DNA from 4 places in the Mixta intestinalis genome. Region 3 is predicted to be linked to each of the others. Evidence: predicted binding sites of a transcription regulator. Region 3 holds the regulator's gene; each other region holds the start of a gene.
What was found. The regulator PhoB, encoded in region 3, activates phosphate uptake and scavenging genes when phosphate is short. The targets are predictions, from matches to a motif close to CTGTCATAAAACTGNCNNAT.

Region 1: the regulator PhoB is predicted to act here: its motif matches at 2,186-2,205, upstream of opgB (phosphatidylglycerol--membrane-oligosaccharide glycerophosphotransferase).
Region 2: the regulator PhoB is predicted to act here: its motif matches at 2,997-3,016, upstream of pstS (phosphate ABC transporter substrate-binding protein PstS).
Region 4: the regulator PhoB is predicted to act here: its motif matches at 2,949-2,968, upstream of phoA (alkaline phosphatase).

What each region holds. Positions count from the first base shown of each region.
Region 1 is NZ_CP028271.1:4,562,221-4,567,295, reverse strand. It holds gene C7M51_RS21165 (class I fructose-bisphosphate aldolase) at 1-596, shown strand, start outside; gene C7M51_RS21160 (FGGY-family carbohydrate kinase) at 652-2,151, shown strand; gene opgB (phosphatidylglycerol--membrane-oligosaccharide glycerophosphotransferase) at 2,298-4,589, shown strand.
Region 2 is NZ_CP028271.1:3,742,427-3,747,501, reverse strand. It holds gene pstA (phosphate ABC transporter permease PstA) at 1-797, opposite strand, end outside; gene pstC (phosphate ABC transporter permease PstC) at 794-1,756, opposite strand; gene pstS (phosphate ABC transporter substrate-binding protein PstS) at 1,846-2,889, opposite strand; gene C7M51_RS17425 (hypothetical protein) at 3,080-3,502, shown strand; gene glmS (glutamine--fructose-6-phosphate transaminase (isomerizing)) at 3,658-5,075, opposite strand, start outside.
Region 3 is NZ_CP028271.1:409,193-414,267, forward strand. It holds gene sbcD (exonuclease subunit SbcD) at 1-1,184, opposite strand, end outside; gene phoB (phosphate response regulator transcription factor PhoB) at 1,389-2,078, shown strand; gene phoR (phosphate regulon sensor histidine kinase PhoR) at 2,093-3,412, shown strand; gene C7M51_RS01830 (PstS family phosphate ABC transporter substrate-binding protein) at 3,424-4,344, shown strand; gene C7M51_RS01835 (cobalamin-independent methionine synthase II family protein) at 4,639-5,075, shown strand, end outside.
Region 4 is NZ_CP028271.1:1,777,117-1,782,191, reverse strand. It holds gene dmsA (dimethylsulfoxide reductase subunit A) at 1-509, shown strand, start outside; gene C7M51_RS08455 (DMSO/selenate family reductase complex B subunit) at 520-1,137, shown strand; gene C7M51_RS08450 (dimethyl sulfoxide reductase anchor subunit family protein) at 1,139-1,993, shown strand; gene dmsD (Tat proofreading chaperone DmsD) at 2,036-2,650, shown strand; tRNA gene C7M51_RS08440 (tRNA-Ser) at 2,731-2,818, opposite strand; gene phoA (alkaline phosphatase) at 3,047-4,456, shown strand; gene msrA (peptide-methionine (S)-S-oxide reductase MsrA) at 4,507-5,046, opposite strand.

The sequences.
Region 1 (5,075 bases), 550 kb from region 3:
GCAACGCCTATAACGCCGTGCGCCATCGTGAAATGTGGGCGGTGCTGCATAACCCGGAAGCACCGATCCTGGCGGCACTGCAAATGGATGCCGCTGCGGTGGTGGTCAATCTCTACCAGATCCCCGACGAACCGGGCATCTTCCGCCAGTGCGTTGAGAATATCGGTCGCCTGCGCCACGCCTGCGATAAATATGCCATGCCGCTGATGATCGAGCCGCTGGTGATGGCGGCGGCGGGCCAGGGGCCAGCCTACGGATCGCTGGGTGACGTGCGCCAGATCGTGCCGCTGGTACGCCTGGCGCGTGAGCTGGGTGCCGATATCATCAAAGCCGATCCAACGGAAAACCCGGAAGACTTTCATCGCGTGGTGGAAGCGGCGCGCTGCCCGACGCTGGTACGCGGCGGTGGTAAAGGCGAGCTGGGGAAAGTGCTGGAAAAAAGCGCGGCGCTGATGGCGCAGGGCGCGGCGGGCATGGTTTATGGCCGCAACGTCTATCAGCATGATAACCCTTCACGCGTGGTCAAGGCGCTGATGGCGATTATTCACCAGGGCGCGAGCGGTGCGGAAGCGCTGGAAATTTACCATAGCGCCTGACGGTTATCACGGCGCGTAAGCGGTGCGCCAGCGGATCGCAACCCGGAGAGTGAAGATGAGCCATTGCTTACTCGGCATCGATGCTGGCAATACCATGATTAAAGCGGTGCTGTTCGACAGCGACGGCCAGGTGCTGTCGGTAGCGGGCTGTGCTGGTGAAACCCGTCAGCCACAGCCCGGCTACGCGGAGCGCCCGATTGAGGACGTATGGCAAGGCGTGCAGCTGGCGGTGCGTGCCTGTTTGCAGCAGGCGGGTCATCACGCGCAACGCGTGGCAGCGGTGGGTGCCGCCGGACACGGCAACGGGCTCTACGCGCTGGATAAGCGACAGCAGCCGCTGCTGGGCATTCAGTCGATTGATATGCGCGCCGCATCATTGGTAAGCGCCTTAGAGCAGCAGGGCAACGCCGAGCTTATCTGGCAGCGTTCGCTACAAAAACCCTGGCCTGCGGCAACGCCGGTGCTGCTTAGCTGGCTGAAACAGCATGATGCGGCGCGCTACGCCCGCATCGGTCATATTCTGTGCGCCAAAGATGTTATCAATCACTTTCTTTGCGGCGCAATCGCTACCGACTACTCCGATGCGGCGGGCGCGGGCCTGATCGATTACGCCAGGCGCGGCTACAGCGAAGTGCTGATGGCGCTGTACGGACTGGAAGCGGCGATGCCGCTGTTGCCGCCGCTGCATGAATCCTGTGCGGTGGTGGGCCAGGTGACGCCGCACGCCGCCAGCCTTACCGGGCTACCGGTGGGGATTCCGGTAGTAGCGGGCATCTTCGACGTGGTGGCGAGCGCGGTAGGCTCCGGCGTGGTCAACTGCGGTGACGCCTCAATTGTCGCGGGTACCTGGAGCATCAATCAGGTGGTGGTGGAGAAGCCGGAGTATCAGCGGCCGGTTTTTATGAATTCGATGATTGAACGCGATCGTTTTATGGCGATTGAGGCCAGCGCCACCTCCGCCGCCAACCTCGACTGGTTCGTGCGTGAGTTTGATGACGGGCGCGGCGGCGAAGGCGCGGTGCGCAGCAGCGATCTGGTGGCGCAGGTGAAACCCGATATGCAGCTACCGTTCTACCATCCCTATCTTTACTCAGGCCGCAAGGCGGGCCCGGCAAAGGCGGGATTTTACGGACTTGGCGGCTGGCATACCCGCGCCGATATGCTGTTTGGGCTATTTGAAGGCGTCACCTTTGCCCATCGCGCCCATATCGATCGACTGCACGCCGCCGGTATTCCGTTCAGCCAGGCGATCCTTTCCGGCGGCGCGGCGCGCAGCTGCGTCTGGCCGCAAATGTTTGCTGATGTACTGGGCATTCCGATTCGCGTCGCCACCTGTAGCGAAACCGGCGCGCTGGGTGCTGCCATCTGTGCGGGCGTTGGCGTCGGGCTGTGGCCGCACCTGGCGGCTGGCGTGGCGCAGGCGGTAAGGCTGAATCCTGGCGTGCTGCTGCCGGATGCATCACGCCATGCTTTCCACGCCACCCGCTATCAGATGTTTAAAAAACTGGAGCTGGCGATGGACGATCTCTGGCACGATGCCGCCATCAACGTCTGAATTTATCTGCCTTACGTAACAGTTGTGATATGGCATGTTGCAGCAATGTGACAGTCAGGATAGATTGAAAAAATTCCGTTCTCTCCCTGTCATGAAAGCGATTCTGGCGCGCTTGCCGCAGCCAGCTTTCGCGTGAGGAATTTCCGTTGTCCGAATGGTTTTCAGTCATCCTGTTTGTCGCGTCGATCGTGATTTACGCCTGCAAGGCCGGGCGCAACCGCTTCTGGTATCTGGCGCAGCTGCTGGTGCTTGGGCTGTTTATCGTACTTAACGCCGCACTCTACGCCAGCAACTATTTCACCGGCGAGGGCATTAATGACGCGGTAATCTATACCCTGACCAACAGCCTGACCGGCGCAGGCGTCAGTAAATATGTCCTGCCCGGCATTGGCCTGCTGCTGGCGCTGTTTCTGGTGTTCTGCCTGCTGTCATGGCTGCTGCGTCGGCGCGGTCATCGCCCACACCACGTCGGCTACAGTCTGCTGGCGCTGCTGCTGGCGATCGCATCGATAAAAACCGCGCCCGCCTGGCAACAGGTTACCGATCTGGTGATCGCACCCGCGCCAGCAGAGGGCGGTGATTTTGCCCGCTGGTATCATGTGCCGCAAAAGCAGATAGCCAATCCCAGGCTAAACCTGGTTTATATCTATGGCGAAAGCCTGGAACGAACCTATTTTGATGAGCAGGCTTTTCCTGGCCTGGCGCCGGAGCTGAGCCATTTGAAGCAGCAGCAGGCGCTCGATTTCTCACAGACCGAGCAGCTACCCGGCACCGAATATACCATCGCCGGGATGGTGGCTTCGCAGTGCGGCATTCCGCTGTTCGCGCCTTTTGAAGGCAACGCCTCAGCCTCGCTTGCCAGCTTCTTTCCGCAAAATATTTGCCTCGGCGACGTGCTGAAAAATTCCGGCTACCAGACCTGGTTTATACAGGGTGCCGATCTGCGCTTCGCCGGTAAAGACACGTTCCTCCGCTCGCACGGCATCGACCACCTGTATGGTCTGGAGGAGCTGAAAAGCCGCGTAGCCGATCCTGATTACCGCAATAACTGGGGCTTCTATGACGATACGGTGATGGATGAGGTGTGGCAGCAGTTTGAGCAACTGTCGCAGCAGAAACAGCCCTTCGCCCTGTTTACCCTGACGGTGGATACGCACCACCCGGACGGCTTTATCTCACGCGGCTGCGATCGAAAAAGCTACCGTTACGAAGGCAAGCCCAACCAGTCATTCAGCGCCGTCGCCTGTAGCCAGCAGCATATTGCGCGCCTGATCGATCGTATTCTCTCCTCGCCGTGGGCGAAAAATACCCTGATTGTGGTGTCGTCCGATCATCTGGCGATGAACAACAGCGCGTGGAAATTCCTTAACGCCCACCAGCGCGATAACCTGTTTATGATTATCCGCGGCGATCGGGCGCAGCCGCAGCTGCTAACCATGAAGCGTAGCTCGCTGGACAATGGCGCAACCGTGCTGGATCTGCTCGGCGGCGATAAGGCTATCGGCCTGGGACGCAGTTCACTGTCAGATCGCTCGCTGTCGGAGCAGTTCGATATGAAGAAAAAGGTGCTGACGTGGAAGCCGGACGTGATTCAATTGTGGGGATTCCCCAGACATATCGACCGCTTTAGCGTCGACAGCACGAAAAACAGCATCAGCTTCTCCGGCGCGCATTTTAGCCTGCCGCTGCTGCTCAGAATCGGTAAGGATAAGGTGGAGCCGCTGCCGGAAGGCGAATACGCCGCGCCGCTGCGCTTCCAGCTCGCCGATTTTGCCGCCGATGACAAATTCGTTTGGGTTGACCGCTGCTTTAAAATGGCGCGCCTGTGGCAGCCTGCGCTGGCGCTCTCCACCGATCTTTGCGCCGCGCAGGGTCAGCTCGGCGCACAGCCGCTGGTGCAGCATATCGACAAACCGATATGGCAGGGAGAGGTACGGATACCCCAGCAGCCGCTGGATGAGGCACGCCGTCAGCAGAACATCGCCCTGCTGAAAATTGCCGACAACGACATTCGCTATCAGGCAGAGAGCTTCAGGTTCGATGTGCCGGGTGCGCCGCAGACGGTGATGCAGTTTAACGGCATCTCGCGTCCGGAAGCCTGGGGGCGCTGGTCGAATGCTAATCTGGCACCGGAAGTAACCATTGATTATCGCGATCCGCTGCCGCCGCGCTTCAGGCTGCTTATCCGGGCGAAAGCGTTCGGCCCCAACGCCCAGCGTCCGGTTCAGGTACGGGTTGGCGCATGGCAGCAGGCCATTACCTTAACGCACGAGGTCACAACGGTAACGCTACAGGGTAATAATACCGACGGCAGCCGCCAGCTGGTGATTACGCCGCCAGAACCACAGCTGTCAAACGAGGGAAATATTATCGGCCAGGCGCCACGCAAGCTGGGCATCGGGCTGGTAGAAATCAAGGTGGTAACGGTAACCGAATAATCGCGCGGTTTTTTACCGCTCAGTCACCTTCCGTGCATGGTGATGGCTGTTTTGCCATCGCCTGCGCTTTCTCTGCTCCCTGATGCTGATAACAAAAGCAAGGCGAAAAAACCGCAACCGGATCTTTTTCGCTAATCCATCGTTTTTACGCTATCACCCCGTTTCAAACCGGCAGAATAACTAACTGCCGTACAATTTCGTTCAACAATTGATATTTATTTAGCAAAATTATTGCGTCACAGCTTAAGAAGAGAGGCGTTTGAAAAATATAATTAAATGAAAGCGCCAAAATAAATCCTTTTTTTTCTGGCAACGCTGTAACCGAACCAGACTGTTTTTTAAATAAAAACTACGCTTTAATATTAAAAATTCACTTTAACCAAATACATAAAGAAATGCTCAACGGCAGCCCATCAATATTAAAAAACAACCCCAGCCCTGCTTAAATCTTTATTAAAACTTATTATCTAATCAACAGATAATGGT
Region 2 (5,075 bases), 1.4 Mb from region 3:
CTTTGCCACTCGGCAAAAGGACTCATGGCGAACTTAAATATGGTGACCGGAAGGTTTGCCAGCGGCTGCATCATGTCGGTGCTCCAGAACTGGTTCGACAGTGAAGTAAACAGCAGCGGTGCTGTTTCGCCGGCAATACGTGCTACCGCCAGTAGTACGCCGGTAATAATGCCGGAAACTGACGCTTTCAGCGTGATGGCGGAAATCATCTTCCACTTCGGCGTGCCGAGCGCATAGGCTGCTTCGCGCAGGCTATCCGGCACCAGCTTCAGCATATTTTCCGTGGTACGGATAACAATCGGTACCTGGAGCAGCGCCAGCGCAATCACGCCAGCCCAGCCGGAGAAGTGCTGCATTTGCGCCACCACCAGGGTATAGACAAACAGCCCTACCACAATTGACGGTGCCGACAACAAAATATCGTTAATAAAGCGAATGACCTCAGCCAGCCAGGATTTACGGCCATATTCCGCCAGATAGATACCCGCCAGAATGCCCAACGGCGTACCGAACAGCGTTGCCCACAGGATCAGCAGGCCGCTGCCAGCAATGGCGTTAGCCAGACCACCACCGGCAGTATTGGGCGGCGGCGTCATCTCAGTAAATAACGCCAGCGAAAATCCATCAACGCCGCGGGTAATAGTGGTAAACAGAATCCACACCAGCCAGAACAGGCCGAAAGCCATGGTCAACATAGAAAGCGTCAGGGCGATTTTATTGCGCAGGCTACGACGCGCCTGCATTTTGCGCCGTGATGCCTGTAGTTCGGTACGGGCATGAATATCGAGCGTGGTCATGAGCGCGCTCCTTCACTTTTCGCCAGTCTAAGAATCATTAGCTTAGAAATTGCCAGCACGATAAAGGTGATCACAAACAGGATCAGCCCCAGCTCCATCAGCGCGGCAACATGCACGCCAGATTCCGCTTCGGCAAACTCATTTGCCAGCGCGGAGGTAATACTGTTGCCCGGCATATAGAGCGATACGCTGTCAAGCTGGTAGGTATTGCCGATAATAAAGGTGACCGCCATTGTCTCGCCCAACGCACGGCCCAGCCCCAACATGACGCCGCCGATAACGCCGTTTTTAGTAAAGGGCAGCACGATACGCCAGATCACTTCCCAGGTAGTACAGCCAATCCCATAAGCGGACTCTTTCATCATCACCGGCGTCTGCTCAAAGACATCGCGCATTACCGAGGCGATGTAGGGAATTATCATGATGGCCAGAATCACGCCTGCGGCGAGGATGCCGATACCGAACGCCGGGCCTTCAAACAGCGCGCCCACCAATGGAATAGTGGAAAGCACGTTGCCGACCGGCGTCTGAAAATATTCGGCGAACAACGGAGCAAAAACAAACAGCCCCCACATGCCGTAAACAATACTGGGAATCGCCGCCAGCAGTTCGATCGCCACCCCAAGCGGACGTCGCAGCCAGCCGGGTGCCAGCTCGGTTAAAAACAGTGCGATACCGAAGCTGACCGGCACGGCAATCAGCAGCGCAATCAGCGAGGTCACTACGGTGCCGTAAATCGGCACCAGCGCACCAAAGTTTTCATTGGGCGCATCCCACTCTTTATTCCACAGAAACGAGAAACCAAATTTCTCAATGCTGGGCCAGGAGGAGAAGAGCAGGGAGATAATGATGCCGCCAAGCAACAAAAGCACAATCAGCGCCGCCAGTTTTACCAGCACGCCGAAAAGGATGTCGCCTTGTTTTCCTGGGGCCTTAAAAGACGGCCTGGATTCAGCCATAAATGTCTCGACAGAAGAAATCCACAGGGCGGCAATCAGCTGCCCGGATACTACGGGCCGACATTCAGTCGACCCATACCGTTAAGCCATTACTGATAGAGCGCTTTACCGGAGCTATCTTTAATCTGCGCTTTCCAGTCAGAGCGAATCTGCTCTACCACTAAGTCGGGCAGCGTCGCGTAATCCAGGCTGGTGGCCGTTTTGTCACCCTCTTTATAAGCCCAGTCAAAGAACTTAATTACCTCTGCGCCTTTCGCTGCATTGGTCTGGTTCTTGTACATCAGAATGAAGGTGGTGGTAGTAATCGGCCAGGCATCTTTGCCTTTCTGATTGGTCAGATCCTGAGCGTAAGACTTGCTCCAGTCAGCGCCTTTAGCCGCATTACTGAAGGTTTCTTCCGTTGGAGATACCGGCTGTCCATCAGCATCAATCAGTTTGGTATAGGCCAGTTTGTTCTGTTTCGCGTAGGCGTATTCCACATAGCCGATAGAGCCAGGCAGACGCTGAACAAAGGCGGCGATGCCGTCGTTGCCTTTACCGCCGAGGCCGGTCGGCCAGTTAACCGTGTTGCCTTTGCCGACTTTTTCGCTCCACTCCTGGTTAACCTTGGAGAGGTAGCTGGTAAAGACGAATGAAGTACCGGAACCATCAGCGCGACGCACTACGGCGATATTTGTTTCCGGCAGCTTGATACCGGGGTTCAGCTTAGCGATCGCCGGATCGTTCCATTTTTTAATTTTACCGAGATAGATATCGCCTACTGTCTGACCGTCCAGCGTTAACTGGCCGGATTGTATACCTGGCAGGTTAACTGCCAGTACCACGCCGCCAATTACGGTGGGGAACTGGAACAGGCCATTTTTCTGTAGGTCTTCATCTTTCATTGGTGCATCAGACGCACCGAAATCCACTGTTTTTGCGATAATCTGCTTCACGCCGCCGGAAGAGCCAATGCCCTGGTAGTTGATTTTACTGCCGGTTGCTTGCTGATAATCTGCTGCCCACCTGGCATAAACCGGAGCCGGGAACGTACCGCCTGCACCCGTCAGATCGGTGGCTGCAAAGGCAGATACCGCGCTCAGGGAGAGGGTGGCGGCAACAAATTTGGCTACGGTGCTACGCATCAGTGTCATATTCCCTCCGGGGGAGTAAAATTCAGGCTGTACGCCGTTTTAGTAAGAATCAGTGATTGCTGCAAGGAGGGAAAATAGGACAGTTTAATGACAGTGAGATGTACTAAATATGACAGTTTTGTGACAGGCGGAAAGCGTGCAGAGGAATCCATAATCCGCTTTTTCCTTTGTGCAAGGCGGCGCTAACTCTGTGTTTAATGTTAACAAAAATAATTCTTCAAAAAATAAAGGAGGTGCTTATACTAGTGTCGATCCATGTAGGGCAGGAATTATTGAAGGAATGATTGCTGGTCAATGTACAAAGGACAGCTTTAATAATGGCTGTGGCGGTAAATCTGATTCAAATTATGGCAGTCAATGTACCTGGCAATCATCAGAAAAACGAACCCAAAAACAGGCTGTCACAATGAAAACTATTATTCATTTTTCATTATACCTGGCGCTTTTTATTATTGGCTTTGCATTACTTAACAACGCTAACGTACTTGATTTAAATACTCATTCAAGAAGTGAGTTAATTTCTAAATTCATTGTTATGATTATCGTGCTCATCGCTACAACGCGCTGGGGGATAAAAGCTTATACGTTATTAACAGGTCAAAATAAAAATTAAAAAAGAGGAAATAATTTTCCTCTTTTTATAAAAGTCTATCGTTCCAGAGATGGCGGCAGCTATTTTTACTATTTCTGTCGTTGCGCATTTAGCACTAACAATTCGGCTATGCCTGTTAAAGCACATAGCCGAAACGTAACAGCTGGTGCCCCGCTTTATTCTACCGTCACGGATTTAGCCAGGTTACGCGGCTGATCGACATCGGTCCCTTTAATCAACGCCACATGATAAGACAGCAGCTGGAGCGGCACGGTGTAGAAAATAGGTGCAATCACCTCTTCGACATGCGGCAGCGGGATAATCTTCATCCCTTCGCTATCGCTAAAGCCTGCATCCTGATCGGCAAATACATATAGCAGACCACCGCGCGCGCGCACTTCCTCAATATTCGACTTCAGCTTCTCCAGCAGATCGTTATTTGGCGCAACGACGATCACCGGCATATCGGCATCAATTAACGCCAGCGGACCATGTTTTAACTCGCCTGCCGCATACGCTTCCGCGTGAATATAAGAGATCTCTTTCAGCTTCAGCGCGCCTTCCATCGCGATCGGATATTGATCGCCTCGGCCAAGGAACAGCGCATGATGCTTATCGGAGAAGCCTTCCGCCAGCGACTCAATTAATTTATCCTGCGCCAACATTTGCTCAATGCGGCTCGGCAGCGCCTGCAAGGCATGAACGATATCATGCTCAATCTGCGCATCTGCGCCTTTAAGCCGCCCCAGCTTCGCCACCAACATCAGCAGCACCGCCAGCTGGGTGGTAAAGGCTTTGGTTGAAGCAACGCCAATCTCCACTCCGGCTTTGGTCATCAGTGCCAGATCGGATTCACGCACCAGCGAAGAGCCCGCCACGTTACAAATAGCCAGCGAGCCGAGATAACCCAGCTCTTTCGACAAACGCAGCGCCGCCAGGGTATCGGCGGTTTCACCCGACTGGGACAGAGTAATCAGCAGGCTATTTTTACGTACCGCTGATTTGCGGTAGCGGAATTCAGAAGCGATTTCTACATCGCACGGCAGGTTCGCCAGCGCCTCAAACCAGTAGCGCGCAACCATGCCGGAATTATAGGAGGTGCCGCAGGCGATAATCTGCACATGCTCCACCTGCGCCAGCAGCGTTTCCGCCTGCGGGCCAAGCTCGCTGAGATCGACTTCACCATGGCTGAAACGCCCGGTTAAGGTATTTTTCAGCGCGTTCGGCTGCTCGTAGATCTCTTTTTGCATGTAATGGCGGTACATGCCTTTATCGCCCGCATCATACTGAGCACTCGACTCAATTTCAGCACGCTTCACCTGTTTGCCATCGCGATCGATAATGGTAACTTCACGACGCGTGACTTCAGCGATGTCGCCTTCTTCCAGATAGATAAAGCGGCGTGTTACCGGCAACAGTGCCAGCTGATCGGAGGCGATAAAGTTTTCCCCGACGCCGCAGCCAATTACCAGCGGACTACCGGAACGGGCGGCCACCAGCAGCGATGGATCGCGGCTGTCCATGATCACCATGCCATAGGCACCGCGCAGCTGAGGGATAACGCGCAGTATTACTTCCCGCAGCGTGCCGCCCT
Region 3 (5,075 bases):
CTGAACAGATGACGTATGCGCCGGAGCTGCATCTCATCCGTTTTCTCTTCCTGCTCAAGCCGCCGCTCAAAAACCTCTTCTACTTTCAATTCGCTTAGCGTCTCGTTTTGCAGACGTGCCAGCGCACGCTCGCGCTGCTCGCGGCTGCGGCGCATCAACAGCACCTCAACCGGCAGCCCCTCGGTCAGCGCCTGAATATGCTGTTGCATATTATGCAAATATTCCTGAGTGGTGATTTCGATATCGAGCCAGACTGGCTGCGCGCGGCTAAGATCGGCGAAAGGTCGCAGCTGCGCTTCGATCTCCGCCAGCGTGCCTCTGATGGTCTGCATTGGCTGGAAACAGGGCACCGGTAGCGCCTCGACCTGCTCCAGTTTACCCCCGGCAAAGCTCACCAGAAATACGCTTTTCTCGCTGCCCAGCTCGTCAAAGCTGAGCGGTAGCGGCGATCCGCTGTAGCGAATATGTTCGCTGTTGGCGATGCGCTGCGGGCGATGAATATGACCCAGCGCGATATAATCGGCGGGCGGAAAGGCCTGCGCCGGAAAAGCGTCCAGCGTGCCGATATAAATATCGCGTACCGCATCGCTTTTGCTGACGCCGACGGTGGTCAGATGACCGGTGGCGATGACCGGCAGCGGCTGTTCTGCCTGCTGGCTCAGAGCGCGTGCGTGATGATAGCTTTGCTGATAGTAATCGGTGATGGCGTTCAGCAGCGTCAGCTGCTTTTGTTTACCGGACTGGCCCGCCTGGCTACGCATAATATCGCGCGGGCGCAGAAACGGGATCGCGCAGAGAATAGCGCCTGGTTCGCCCTGGCGCGTGGTCAATGTCAGCACCTGCTCCTGCGGATCGCCGCTGGCGGCGGCAATGACCTGTGCATTAAGGCAGGCAAGTAACGCACGCGTTTCATTGAGCGTTGCCACTGAATCGTGGTTGCCGCCTAACACGATCAGCTGGCAGCCGGTACGCTGTAAATCCACCACGAAACGGTTATAAAGTTCACGTGCATAGCTGGGCGGCGAGCCGGTATCAAAAATGTCGCCCGCCACGATGACCGCATCCACCTGATGTTCTTCCACGCGATCAATCAGCCAGTGAAAAAAGGCCTGATGTTCAGCCGCCCGGCTGCGGGTATAGAAAAACTGACCGAGGTGCCAGTCTGAGGTATGGATAATGCGCATAGAACTCCCAGCTAAAAGCAGAACGCCGGGGGCGATTATAACCAGAGCCCGCGCGCAGACCACGGAAAATGCGTGCTGGATGTGTTACAAAAAGGTTATTTCTGGCGCGGGCAGGCCGTGCATTTTTCATAAATCTGTCATAAAACTGACGCATAATGACGCCGCACATACCCGTGACAGCGCGTCACATTCGCAGGAGCAATAATGGCTAAGCGCATTCTGGTTGTCGAAGATGAGGCCCCTATCAGGGAAATGTTATGTTTCGTCCTGGAACAGAACGATTATCAGCCGATAGAGGCAGATGATTATGACAGCGCCGTCAACCTGCTTATCGAACCCTGGCCCGATCTGATCCTGCTGGACTGGATGCTACCGGGCGGCAGCGGCATACAGTTTATTAAACATCTCAAGCGCGAGGCGATGACGCGTGATATTCCGGTGATGATGCTGACGGCGCGCGGCGAAGAAGAAGATCGCGTGCGCGGCCTGGAAGTGGGGGCCGATGATTACATTACTAAACCCTTTTCGCCTAAAGAACTGGTGGCGCGCATTAAGGCGGTAATGCGCCGGATTTCGCCGATGGCGGTGGAAGAGGTGATTGAAATTCAGGGGCTGAGTCTCGATCCTTCGTCGCATCGGGTGATGTCCGATACCACGCCGCTGGAGATGGGGCCGACCGAATATAAATTACTGCATTTCTTTATGACGCACCCGGAACGCGTTTACAGCCGCGAGCAGCTGCTGAACAACGTCTGGGGCACCAACGTTTATGTCGAAGATCGGACGGTGGACGTGCACATTCGCCGCCTGCGTAAGGCGCTGGAGCTGACCGGACACGACAGAATGGTGCAAACCGTGCGTGGAACGGGGTATCGTTTCTCCGCTCGTTACTGACCGGAGTCTGCCTCGTGCTGGAACGCCTCTCCTGGAAGAGACTTTTACTGGAACTGCTGCTGGTTTGCCTGCCGGCGATGCTGCTCGGCCTGCTCGCTGGCGGACTACCCTGGTTTTTGCTGGCTGCCGTGCTGCTGCTGCTGGGCTGGCATTTCTGGAACCTGCTGCGCCTGTCGCACTGGCTGTGGGTCGATCGTACCATGACGCCGCCTACCGGACAGGCGAGCTGGGAACCGCTGTTTTATGGCCTTTATCAGATGCAGCTGCGCAACCGTCGCCGCCGTCGTGAGCTGGGCAACCTGATTAAACGCTTCCGCAGCGGTGCGGAATCCCTGCCCGATGCGGTGGTACTGACCACCGATGAAGGCACGATTTTCTGGTGTAACGGACTGGCGCAGCAGCATCTGGGCCTGCGCTGGCCGGAAGATAACGGGCAAAATATTCTTAATCTGCTGCGCTATCCGGAGTTTTCACGCTACCTGCGCCAGCAGGATTTCTCTCGTCCGCTGACGCTGGTGATGAATAATCAGCTGCATATGGAATTTCGCGTGATGCCCTACAGCGAAGGCCAGTGGCTGCTGGTGGCACGCGACGTAACGCAAATGCATCAGCTTGAAGGGGCGCGGCGCAACTTTTTTGCCAATGTCAGCCATGAGCTGCGCACGCCACTAACGGTATTGCAGGGCTACCTGGAGATGATGAGCGATGCGGTGCTGGAAGGTAAAGCGCGTGAAAAGGCGCTGCATACAATGCAAGAGCAGACGCGGCGCATGGATGGGCTGGTGAAGCAGCTACTGACCCTGTCGCGTATTGAAGCCGCGCCTGCTATCGATCTGGCGGAGAAAGTGGATATTCCGATGATGCTGCGCCTGCTACAGCGCGAGGCGGAAACCCTCAGCAACGGACGGCATCAAATCGTGTTCAATACCGATCCGCAGCTGAAAGTTTGCGGCAATGAGGAGCAGCTGCGCAGCGCCATCTCTAATCTGGTCTACAATGCGGTTAATCATACGCCGGAAGGGACGCGGATTGAGGTTAGCTGGCTACATAATAAACAGGGCGCGCTGTTTGCGGTGAAGGATAACGGGCCGGGCATCGCGCCAGAGCATTTGCCGCGCCTGACCGAGCGTTTTTATCGCGTCGACAAGGCACGATCGCGATCGACCGGTGGCAGCGGATTGGGGCTGGCGATTGTCAAGCATGCCTTAAGCCATCATGGATCGCGTCTGAATATCACCAGCGAGCCGCATCAGGAGACCTGCTTCAGCTTTATTCTGCCGCCAAGGTTGATTGTCAGCCAGCCTCTGCCGGACAATGCGACGCCCAAACCCTGATGGATGCAGGCATGAAAAATATCATCATCGCAGCGCTGCTGCTTTTTTCCGGCGCGTTACAGGCGAAGCCCGCTATTCTGGCGGGCAACCTTAGCAGCGTCGGTTCTGATACGCTCGGCAACCTGATGGCGCTGTGGGGCGAAAGTTTTAACCATCAATATCCCGGCGTTAACGTGCAGGTGCAGGCGGCGGGTTCCCCCACTGCGCCAACCGCGCTGGCTGCCGGTGCGGCGCAGCTGGGTGCCATGAGCCGCCCGATGCAGCCTTCGGAGCGACAGCTGTTTGAGCATCGTTACGGCTATCCGCCGCTGGCGGTGCCGGTAGCGCTGGATGCGCTGGTGGTGGTAGTTAACCAGGATAATCCACTGACGCAGCTTAACGCACAGCAGCTTGATGCCATTTTCTCCGTGACCCGTCGCTGCGGGGCAACGGTTGCACCGCGTACCTGGGGCGATCTGCAACTTACCCAGCCCGGCTGGCGGCAGCGTTCGTTACAACGGCTCGGCAGAAACTCCGCTTCCGGTACCTGGGGCTACTTCAAACAGCAGGCGCTGTGCAGCGGCGATTTTCGCAATGACGTAGGTGAATATCCCGGTTCGGCAGCGGTGGTGCAGGCCGTAGCCGGAAACCTGAACGCCATCGGCTATGCCAGCTTCGGTTTTCATATTAGCGGCGTTAAGATGCTGGCGCTGGCAAAACAGGGCGCGGCGGTAATGCCCGATGCGGCGACCATTCGCAGTGGCCGTTATCCCTATGCGCGCCCGCTCTATATCTATATTAATAAGCCGCCGGGTAAGGCTCCGGAGCCGCTCACTGCCGCATTTCTGCATCAGGTGCTGTCGCCGGAGGGCCAGGCGCTGGTAAGCCAGGCGGGTTATCTGCCGCTTTCTGAACAACAAATTGCGCAGGCAAAGGCGCTACTCTCACCCTGACTTGTGCCGCAATCTATTATGGATTTGTGCCCAGTCAGGCGCGAAGGATTCTGTTCCTTTATTAGCCCCTGGCACAGGTAAATTATTCTTCATTTATGCTATCTGAATCGCCGTTTACCGGCGATCGTGAAAAAATTTCATGTGGCATGAAATTTCCTCCCTTGCCGCCTGATGAAAGACGTGCGACGCTGGTTTCAGACATATAGACATCCAGAAGTCTTAAAATAATAAGCTGAAACTATTTCACCGGTAAATCAACGGGGCGGGATCGCCTCGTAACAGGAGTTGAACAACATGCAAAGAACAACCGCCCCTTTTCGCGCCGACGTGGTTGGCAGTTTCTTACGTCCCGCCGCGATTAAACGCGCGCGTGAGCAGTTTGCCGCGGGCGAAATCGATGCCGCCGCGCTGCGTCGTGTAGAAGATGAAGAAATTCGTCATGTCGTTGAACAGCAGCGCGCTGCCGGACTACAGGTTGTCACCGATGGTGAATTCCGCCGTGCCTGGTGGCACTTCGACTTCTTTGATGGCTTACAGGGCGTAGAGCGCTACGAAGCGGAGCAGGGCATCCAGTTTAACGGTATCCAGACAAAAGCACGCGGCGTGCGCGTCACCGGCAAGCTGGGTTTCGGCGATCATCCCATGCTGGAAGATTTCCGTTTCCTGCAAAGCATCAGCGGCGATGCGGTAGCGAAAATGACTATTCCCAGCCCGAGCGTACTGCATTTTCG
Region 4 (5,075 bases), 1.4 Mb from region 3:
CGTCGGGTAAAATCGAGATCTACTCGCAGGCGCTGGCGGAAATCGCCGCCACCTGGGAGCTGCCGGAAGGCGATGTGATCGACCCGCTGCCGATCTATACCCCGGGCTTTGAAAGCCGCAACGATCCGCTGATCAAGGAGTATCCGCTGCAGCTGACCGGCTTCCACTATAAGTCTCGCGTTCACTCCACCTACGGCAACGTCGATGTCCTGAAGGCCGCCTGCCGTCAGGAGATGTGGATCAACCCGCTGGATGCGAAGCAGCGCGGGATTAACAATGGCGATAAGGTGCGCATTTTCAACGGTCGCGGCGAGCTGCATATCGAAGCGAAAGTGACGCCGAGAATGATGCCGGGCGTGGTGGCGATGGGGGAAGGGGCATGGTATGACCCGGACGCGAAGCGCATTGACCAGGGCGGCTGTATTAACGTGCTGACGACCCAGCGCCCGTCTCCTCTTGCCAAGGGGAACCCATCACATACAAACCTTGTTCAGGTTGAAAAGGTCTGAGGAATAGGCGATGACAACTCAGTATGGATTTTTTATTGATTCCAGCCGTTGCACCGGTTGCAAAACCTGCGAACTGGCCTGCAAGGATTACAAGGATTTAACCCCGGAAGTCAGTTTCCGCCGTATTTATGAATACGCGGGCGGTAACTGGCAGGAGGATAACGGCGTCTGGCATCAGGACGTTTTTGCTTACTATCTGTCCATTGCCTGCAACCACTGCGAAGATCCGGCCTGTACCAAAGTATGTCCAAGCGGGGCGATGCACAAACGAGAAGACGGTTTTGTGGTGGTGGATGAAGAGGTCTGCATTGGCTGCCGCTATTGCCATATGGCCTGTCCGTACGGCGCGCCGCAGTACAACGCCGTTAAAGGCCACATGACCAAATGCGATGGCTGTTACGACCGCGTGGCAGAGGGTAAGAAACCTGTCTGCGTGGAGTCCTGCCCGCTGCGCGCGCTGGACTTCGGCCCGATTGACGAACTTCGCAAAAAACACGGTGGGCTGGCCGCGGTTGCCCCGCTTCCCGGCGCACATTTCACGAAGCCGTGCATTGTCATCAAACCGAATAGCAACAGCCGCCCGACCGGGGATACCACCGGTCATCTGGCAAATCCGAAGGAGGTCTGAAATGGGAAATGGGTGGCATGAATGGCCGCTGGTGCTGTTTACGGTACTCGGCCAGTGCGTCGTGGGCGCACTGATTGTGAGTGGGCTTAGCTGGTTTGCGATGAAAGACGATGCCGCCCGGCAGCGTCTGGTGCGCAGCATGTTTTTTCTCTGGGTGGTAATGGGGCTGGGATTCCTGGCATCAATCATGCACCTGGGATCACCGATGCGAGCATTCAACTCCCTTAACCGCATTGGCGCATCCGCGCTAAGCAATGAAATCGCCGCAGGCTCAGTCTTTTTCGCTGTAGGCGGATTCTGGTGGCTGGTTGCTGTGCTGGGTAAAATGCCGCCCGCACTGGGAAAGCTCTGGCTACTGGTTAGCATGGTGCTGGGCATCGTCTTCGTCTGGGCAATGACCCGCGTTTACCTGATCGATACCGTGCCGACCTGGCATACTGGCTATACGACGCTGGTGTTCTTCATGACGGTGTTGCTCAGCGGTCCGCTGTTCGCGGCGTTACTGCTACGGGTTTCCGGCGTCACTTTTAGCGGAACCACGTTCGCCAGTATCAGCGTACTGGCATTGCTGGTCAGCGTGGCGGTCATTGTCCTGCAGGGCATGTCACTGGCGACGATTCACAGTTCGGTTCAGCAGGCCTCTGCGCTGGTGCCGGATTACGCCTCCCTACAGGTGTGGCGTGTGATGCTGCTTGCCGCCGGGCTGGGCTGCTGGATCTGCCCGTTGGTACGTCGTAAAGAGCCACATGCTACCGGCTTACTGTTGGGTCTGCTGTTGGTGCTTGGCGGCGAAATAATGGGGCGCGGCCTGTTTTATGGCCTGCACATGACCGTCGGTATGGCAGTGGCGGGTTAACAAATCGGTACGGGGAAACCCGTACCTTTCAGGACAATTTCTATGACAGCGTTTAACCACAGTGATGATTTTTCCATGACGGCACGCGTACTTGGGGCGCTGTTCTATTTTGCGCCGGACAGCACGGAAGCCGCACCGCTGGTTTCAGCACTATCGACGGATGGCTGGCAAACGCAATGGCCGCTTCCGCCAGCCGTATTATCACCGCTGGTAGCAGGGTTTAAGAGCAATAGTGATGAATCTCTGACAGAGGCCTTTCAGCGTTTATTTGTCGGCCCCTATGCCTTGCCGGCACCGCCATGGGGTTCTGTCTGGTTGGATCGAGAAAACGTTCTGTTTGGGGAATCTACGCTGGCCCTACGTCAGTGGATGTACGACAACGGCATTCACTTCGAAATTCAGCAGAACGAACCGGAAGATCACTTTGGAGTATTGTTGTTGATGGCGGCATGGCTATCGGAGACGGGGCGATACAGTGAATGCGAACAGTTGCTGGCCTGGCACCTTTTTCCGTGGTCATTCCGTTTCCTCGATATTTTTATTGAGAATGCCGATCATCCTTTTTATCAGGCATTAGGTGAGTTAGCCCGTCAGACTCTGACACAATGGGTATCGTATTTGCCGCTCCCGGTGGCGGTGAAACCAATAACGCGATAAGCCCATTCTTTTCCCGTATCAGGACGGGTCAATGTACACAAAAAAGCCTGAACTTTCGCTCAGGCTTTCTCATTGAATAATGGCGGTGAGGGGGGGATTCGAACCCCCGATACGTTGCCGTATACACACTTTCCAGGCGTGCTCCTTCAGCCACTCGGACACCTCACCACATTGTCAGCTGCCACCGCTCTGGGTGGCAACGGGGCGCTACTATAGGGAGTTGCCCTGACAGGGTCAAGCACTATTTTTCTCAGGCGTTACGCCCGGTTAAGCCTTAACCAGTAAGCATTGCCTCTGCGCGTCATAAAACTGCCATCAGACGGTAAAAAAAAGATCACCTCACTGTCGCACACTGCTTACACAGCGTTGATGCTCTTATTAACAAGGATTAAATGGATGAAAAAACAGCCTTTATTTGCCGTCTCGTTGCTGGCGGCGCTGGTGTGCGGCAGTGCGGCGGCGGAGATGTCTACCATTACGCGTGCGGCGCAAGGTGATATCACCCAGTTTGGTGGCGCACGGCGCTTTAGCGGCGATCAGACCGAAGCGCTGAAAGCCTCGCTCAGCAATGCGCCCGCGAAAAACGTTATTCTGCTGATTGGCGATGGCATGGGCGATTCGGAAATCACGCTGGCTCGCAATTATGCGCTGGGAGCGGGCGGCTTTTTTAAAGGTATCGATGCGCTACCGTTAACCGGTCAGTATACCCATTATTCCCTGGATAAAGAGTCGCATAAGCCGAGCTATGTCACCGATTCGGCAGCCTCGGCCACCGCCTGGTCTACCGGCGTCAAAACCTACAATGGCGCGCTGGGCGTTGACGTTAACGGCAAAGACCATATGACCCTGCTGGAGATGGCGAAGGCGGGCGGCAAAGCAACTGGCAACGTCTCTACCGCCGAACTGGAAGATGCCACGCCTGCCGCGCAGATATCGCATGTGACCTCGCGTAAATGCTACGGGCCGGAAAAAACCAGCGAGCTGTGCGCCAGCAATGCACTGGAGAAGGGCGGCAGAGGATCGATTGCCGAGCAGCTGCTTGTTGCTCGTGCCGATGTCACGCTGGGCGGCGGCGGTAAGACCTTTAATGAAACGGCAAAGGCGGGTGATTATCAGGGGAAAACGCTACGCGAGCAGGCGCAGGCGCGCGGCTACCGGCTGGTGGATGATGTTAACGGACTGAATGCGGTCACCGAGGCGAATCAGCAACAGCCGCTGCTGGGGCTGTTCAGCGAAGGCAATATGCCGGTGCGCTGGCAGGGGCCAAAAGCGAGCTATCACGGTAATATCGATAAGCCTGCCGTTACCTGCGAAGTGAACGCGGAACGCCCCGCCTCTGTGCCGACGCTGGCACAGATGACCGATAAAGCGATTACGTTGCTCAGTAAAAATCCGCGTGGCTTTTTCTTACAGGTAGAAGGTGCTTCTATTGATAAACAGGATCACGCCGCTAACCCGTGCGGTCAGATTGGCGAAACGGTCGATCTGGATGAGGCGGTGCAGAAGGCGCTCGACTTTGCCCGTAAGGATGGCAATACGCTGGTTATTGTAACGGCAGACCATGCGCACTCCAGCCAGATTGTGGAAAACGGCACCAAAGCGCCAGGGCTGACGCAGGCGCTGAATACCAAAGATGGCGCGGTAATGACCGTCAGTTACGGTAACTCAGAAGGAGAATCGCAGGAGCATACCGGCACGCAGCTGCGTATCGCTGCTTACGGCCCGCATGCGGCCAACGTAACCGGCCTGACCGATCAAACCGATCTGTTCTTTACTATCCGTGATGCGCTGGGTCTGAAGCCCTGATGCGAAAAAGGCGAGCCAGGCTCGCCTTTTTTATCGGCTTAACGCCAACCTCAGGAAGATGACTTCACGCGATTAGCGAAACTTTTACGCAGTTTTTGCAGCTTGGGCGGAATGACCGCCAGGCAGTAGCCGTTACGCTGGCCCGCGCCTTCCCAGTAATCCTGATGATAATCTTCTGCCGGATAAAATTCTTTCAGCGGCTCGATAGTGGTCACGATGGGATCGCTGTGATCCTGCTGCGCGCGGGCGATAGCCGCTTTCGCTTCAGCTTCCTGTTCCGCGTTGGCGGGAAAAATTGCCGAGCGGTACTGGGTGCCGATATCGTTGCCCTGACGGTTAAGCTGGGTCGGATCGTGTGTGGCAAAGCTGATATCCAGCAGATCGCCATAGCCGATCTGCTGCGGATTGAAACCGATGCGGATCGCTTCAGCGTGCCCGGTAGCGCCGCTGCATACCTGCTCATAGCTGGGGTTAGGGCGCGTGCCGCCGGTATAGCCGCTTTCAACCGATTCTACGCCAATAAGATCTTTGAATACCGCTTCGGTACACCAGAAGCAGCCGCCCGCAATTACCGCATATTCGATTGCCATTCTTTTACTGTCTCCAGATAGGATCGTGA